Regions from separate parts of the Lentilactobacillus terminaliae genome, predicted to be linked through region 1. Evidence: riboswitches for the same ligand, from Rfam matches in the RefSeq annotation. Region 1 holds a riboswitch; the other holds the start of a gene.
What was found. A riboswitch is a leader RNA that binds a small molecule or an ion and turns the genes downstream of it on or off. The one in region 1 is predicted to bind lysine.

Region 1 (3,198 bases):
CATGATAACTGCATTATCTCCGATCGTTACTTTATCGCGGATGATTGCCCCCGGTTCGATGCGAGCATTAATTTGTTTCAAATCAAGTAGTGGGACTGCAGAATTGCGGGCATCATTTTCAATTACATAATCTTCAATTACCGAAGCATTTTCTTTAAGAAATGGTTCAACGTCCTGCCAGTTACCAAATAAAATTCCTGTATGAGCATCCAAAAATGTCTTAATCGCATTTGTGTTAGTTAAATTAGACATATTTCCTTTGATAAAAACCTTTACCGGCGTTTGTTTATCAGCATTACCGATGTATTCAATGATTTCTTGTGCACTCATTTCTTCCATAATATATAAAGCTCCTTATTCAATACTTAGGTCATGACTAATTAAGTCATCATATGTCTCACGGCGAATTACTAATTTTGCCTCTCCATCTTCACAAAAGACGACGGCTAGTCTCGGATTACGATTATAATTTGAAGCCATCGAATATCCGTAAGCTCCAGTTGCTAACATCGCTAACACATCGCCGGGCTTAGTCGCTGGTAGTGCTTGCTCTTTAATCAAGATGTCGCCTGATTCACAATATTTACCTGCGATCCGAACTGTCTCACTGATTGGTGAGGTTGGATTACTTGCTAAAACCGCTTCATAGTCAGCCTGATAAAGTGCTGGTCTAATATTGTCCCCCATCCCACCGTCAACGGTGACATATGAACGAATTCCAGGAACGTCTTTTCTTGAACCAACAGTGTAGAGATTGTAACCAGCCGGCCCAACGATCGATCTGCCAGGTTCAATCCAAATTGCTGGAGTGGCGATACCTTTTTCACTCGTTTCAGATTTGACTGTCTTAACAATCGCATCAACGAATTCTTCTGGGGCAATTGGGTCATCTTCTTGTGTGTAACGAATTCCAAATCCACCACCAACATTCAATACCTTAGCTTGATAGCCAATTCTTTCATTCCATTCTGCCAACGTATCGATTAATTTATTAGCAGCCATCTCAAAACCGTTCACTTCAAAGATTTGTGAACCGATGTGAGCGTGGATACCCAGCATGTTCATCGAATCAATTGTTAACACCTTTTCCAATGCTTCAAAGGCCTGTCCGCTTTGGATATCAAAGCCAAACTTACTGTCTACTTGACCAGTTTGATCATATTCATGAGTATGAGCCGAAACGCCCGGCGTCACTCTCAACATGACATTGATATGTTGGTGCTGTTGTTGCAAAACCTCTTGCAACAGTTCGATCTCATGAAAATTATCTAAGATTATCACGCCAACTTGTTGCTCAACTGCCATCGTTAATTCTGCAAAAGATTTGTTATTACCGTGAAAACTAACATGGTCCATTGGGAATCCTGCCTTAATAGCGGTATAAAGTTCACCCCCTGAGACAACATCGATATGCCCGCCCTCTTGATTGACTAACTGAAACATTGCGATGGAGGCAAATGCTTTGCTGGCATAACTTACTGCGTAATCCACGTGATTTTGTTCAAATACAGATTGAAAATGACGAATCTGATTACGAATTGCTGAAACATCATAAGCTACTAAAGGTGTGCCAAATTGATGGGCTAATTCTAACGAATCGACACCACCAATTTCTAAATGACCCTGATTATTAATTTGAAATGCTTGCGTTTGTTCTGCCATGATTAACCTCCAAATGTGTATTTTTATGGCTTCAGGGTACAAAAAAAGATCTTTTTGTTTACGCTACAAAACAAAAAGACCTAAGAAATTATGCATTCTTTTATCATTATGTTGATAGCGCCCCGTAGCCGACGTATCTGCTACGACAGTCCATAGTCTATTAGACTATGACCCAGCCTACTAAGTCCCACTTGACTTAGAGCTTCGGCAACCGCCCCTTTCACTAGCTTCGTAGCTAAAGTAGTAGCTCCACTAATTACTGTTGTTGGTTGCAACCTCTATACTTTTTAAATTATTAAAATTCTATAATAAAACTCATAATTCGTCAACCATGAATTTTTATTAATTCCTGAAAATTTTCTTTTATCTACTTAATAGGCCAAATACAGCAGCATTCTTTGATATATTTGAGTTGATAATTAAATTAGAAATGCTAGAATTCTCCTTAATAATTTCAAATATTTATCTTAAATATTCAAAAAGGAGAATAAAGCCATATGAAAGTCGTTAAGTTTGGGGGCAGTTCGCTGGCAGATGCAGCTCATGTCCGAAAAGTTATTGATATCATTTCCAGTGACGAAAATCGTCAAATTGTAGTTACCTCTGCACCTGGTAAGAGATTCTCGGATGATATCAAAGTAACTGATTTATTAATTACATATGCCAAAAAAGTAATGGTTAAAGCACCTTACACAGATATTCAGAACCAAATTTTTAATCGGTACTTAGCCATCGGAAACGAGTTTAGTGTCCCTGAATCTGTATTAACAAAAATCAGAGCTAAGATCACTGGGCTGCCAAACAAATCTTATCCCAATAATGACTATTTAATGGCGGCTTTCAAAGCCCATGGTGAACGATTGAATGCTGAATTATTCGCCGCTTGCTTAACTCAAAGTGGCATCCCTGCCAAATTCATCGATCCTAGTGAAGCAGGCATAATTCTGACAGATGATCCTAACTGTGCTTCCGTAGATGAATCCACCTACCAAAATCTAGGTAAGATCAACGTCGGCAATGAACGGTTAGTATTTCCTGGTTTCTTTGGCTTTACTAAACATGGTGATATTGTGACTTTTGCCCGCGGTGGTTCAGATATCACTGGCTCTATTTTGGCCAGAGGATTACATGCAGACCTGTATGAAAACTTTACGGATGTTGATGCGATTTTTGCTGCCAACCCACATGTCATTAAAAATCCCGCCCCCATTAGCAAGATGACTTTCAGAGAGATGCGAGAATTATCATATGCCGGCTTTTCAGTATTTAATGACGAAGCCATTATTCCAGCCATTCAAGGCCAAGTTCCCATCAACGTAAAAAACACCAATAATCCAGAAGCCGACGGGACTTTGATTGTTCCTGAAGATGAACTGGAAGTGAAATTGCCAGTCACTGGAATTACGGCGTCAAATCGTTTTGCAGCCTTGTATCTTCACCGTTACTTGCTTAATAAAGAAGCAGGTTTCACCAGAAAAATATTAAATATTCTGTTCAAATATAACGTGTCGTATGAACACATGCCTTCCGGAATTG
Region 2 (3,198 bases), 200 kb from region 1:
TGGATTTTGACCAATAATAACTAATAAACACAAAATCAAACATAGTACTGGACCAAATGGGAACCACTTAGCATGATACTTCAATTCAGATAAATCATGTCCTTGCTTGATGAATGCTCGTCTAAATCGATAATGTGAAATCGCGATTCCAAACCAAGCAATAAATCCAGTTAATCCTGATGCGGCAACTAACCACATGTAAATTTGTGGTCCGGCAATACTAGAAACAAATGTCAATAGTGAAACGAATGTTGTCACCAACAAAGCGTTGTAAGGAATACCATTTGAACCAGTCTTACCAAGAGTTTTTGGTGCATAACCACTATTTGAAAGTGAGTAGAGCATTCTAGTTGAGGCATACATTCCGGAATTAGCGGAAGAAATAACGGAAGTTAAGATAACTGCATTCATGACACTGGCCGCTGCTGCTAAACCAGCCCGTTGAAATACTAACGTAAATGGACTGATGGCAATATCACTAGCACTAGAACCTAATAGTGAGTGGCTAGTGTATGGCAAGATAGCAGCGATCACAGCAATGGCTAAAATATAGAACAAAATGATTCTCCAGAAAACTTCATTGATGGCCTTAGGAACACTGTGTGACGGATCTTGTGATTCACCAGCAGTAATACCAACTAATTCAGTTCCTTGAAATGAAAAACCAGCAACTACGAAAACGGAAATGATTGGTGGAATTCCGCCAACAAATGGGGCATCTTTAATTGAAAAGTTTCTAAGGCCGATAAAATGGCCACCCATAATACCAAAAATAGTTAATAATCCAATTACCAAAAAGATAATAATCGTGACCACTTTGATCAATGACATCCAAAATTCAGTTTCACCAAACGTTTTAACCGACATTGCGTTGATCAAGAAAATCAGCGCTAATGCTACCCCACTCCAAATCCAGGAAGGCACATTTGGCAACCAAAACTTCATAACTAACGCTACGGTACTAACATCGACTGCAACAGTAATTGCCCAGTTAAACCAATAATTCCAGCCCATGGCAAATCCCAATGCTGGATCAACATACTTGGCAGAATAAGCGGCAAAAGAACCTGAAATCGGCATGTTGGTGGCCATTTCACCCAGACTAGTCATTAGGAAATAAACCATCATCCCCATCAAACCGTAGGCTACCAATGCGCCTCCAGGCCCCGCAACACTAATTGCCGAACCACTGGCAACAAACAATCCAGTTCCAATACATCCTCCTAGAGCGATCATCGACACATGTCGTGACTTTAACCCCCGTTGAACCTGATCATTAGCATTATCACTCATAAAAACTCTCTCCCAATCCTTCAAAGTATCATAGAGTTTCAAGTACAAAAAAGACCTTCCTCAAGAATATTGAAGAAGGTCCCTTAATTTCAACATCTTGATAGCACCCCGTAGTATCAAAACTACGACAGTTCTTAACTTATTGAGTTAAGCCCCAATTGATAAATGGAAAGACAATTATCAATTTCGGCGAACATCCCTTTCACTTTCAGTCATCGCTTCTATTCCAGCTCCTGAAAGTTACTCTTAATGTTCGCGCCTCTACTTCGAATATTTATTATTAAATTTTATTACAAGGATGAGTCTACTACTTAAATCAAGTTTTGACAAATTTAATCAAGCTTTCAGTAATGAATCTACTCATTTAATGCTGAAAATGACCAAATGGCCTTATTTTTTTGAGATATCGGATCAAACAATTCTATATCTTTAGTAAATCCAATCCGTTTCAATAAGTTCATCGAACGCTGATTATTCACAAATACTTCAGCTTGTAAATGGTCGATCCCATCATCTAAAATCCAATCGATCAATTTCTTCAAGACGTTAGTCATAATTCCTTGTCCCCAATATAAAGGCGACAAGTAATAACTGAATTCTCGACCTGTTAAGTCAATTTCTCCATCACTAGCAGCCATTTCATTTAACATCACTCCACCAATCACATGCGCTGATGACGTGATCACATACTCATCTGAATTAGCCAGCTCCAATAAAAATTCTGCTTGGGAGTACTGTCCACTGGACTCACCTAATCCTGCCATAATTTCTTTCTCACTGCGCAAAGCTATCACTGCCTCTTGATCCTTGTCATGCATCGGTCTGACTAAAAGATTATTAAATTGAAATTCAGCAACCATTGATGATCTCACTCCTATAAAAAAAGAGACGGTATCCGCCTCTTTTAGATAATTGAATTCGAAAGAAAATTAATTTGTTTTAGTCTAGGAGCATACATTGCGTACAATATCTCAGCTAACTGTAACCAAGTATATGCCACAAAAGCAGCTCCAATAGTATCTGTTGGGTAATGGGCATTTAAATACACTCGTGAAAACATGACCAATGCTAATCCAATAATCAACAAGGTTCTCACTACGATTCTCAGTGTCGCATTACCAATAATTGGCACCACGAAAATCCAGATAATCGCAATTACAATAAACGCACCTAGCACATGCCCACTTGGGAAACTGTATCCATCATCAGAAGCCATATGTAACGGTGGTCGATCACGTTTGACAACGTTCTTGATCAAGAATCCAATTACATCAGCACCAAGTAGAGTGATGATAGAAAACAGTGCTGGAATCTTGTATTTGAAGCCCCATAAGAAGAATGCGATTACTAAAATCCAAAAAATATCCAACTTCGGACTGGCAATAAACGAAATCAGTGTATAAAAGCCTTCCAAGGGTTGACTAACTGCTTTGCCTTGAATTGCCGTGGTGATCATTGAGTCAATAAATTGAAGATAATCAAAATTCATTGATACTGAAACTGTGATAAATGCTGTTAACAAAAAGCTAACAATTAACTTAGCCCATCGATTATGATCAGGTTCGATAAACATATAATCTTCGTCATACATTTAAAAACAATCCTCTCTTAACTTAATACTAAAATTGAGTATATCACAGTTAGCACGAGTTTTAGTCAAATTCAAAATGAACTTTATCACTTTATAATTAAATCAACTAAAAATAAACAGGCATCTTAAACCACATAAACTAAATCAGCTTAAATTATTTTTTAACTGTGACATCACCATTATCAGAAGTTAAATTGTATGAGCTTTTTGCGTATTCACTCTGGTGATGGCCATTCTGTTTACCAAAAATAAACAAATGGCCTGTGGAACTGGCTGCATTAACATTAATTTGTTTAGGGCTTGCGCCGACAACT

Region 2: it holds a riboswitch for lysine, as region 1 does, so the genes downstream of both, O0236_RS02515 (amino acid permease) here and lysA (diaminopimelate decarboxylase) in region 1, are expected to answer to the same signal.

Annotation. Positions count from the first base shown of each region.
Region 1 is NZ_CP168151.1:326,639-329,836, reverse strand. It holds gene dapD (2,3,4,5-tetrahydropyridine-2,6-dicarboxylate N-acetyltransferase) at 1-339, opposite strand, end outside; gene lysA (diaminopimelate decarboxylase) at 355-1,662, opposite strand; lysine riboswitch at 1,770-1,951, opposite strand; gene O0236_RS01555 (aspartate kinase) at 2,160-3,198, shown strand, end outside.
Region 2 is NZ_CP168151.1:522,740-525,937, reverse strand. It holds gene O0236_RS02515 (amino acid permease) at 1-1,293, opposite strand, end outside; lysine riboswitch at 1,387-1,565, opposite strand; gene O0236_RS02510 (GNAT family N-acetyltransferase) at 1,650-2,153, opposite strand; gene O0236_RS02505 (phosphatase PAP2 family protein) at 2,198-2,884, opposite strand; gene O0236_RS02500 (DUF4097 family beta strand repeat-containing protein) at 3,039-3,198, opposite strand, start outside.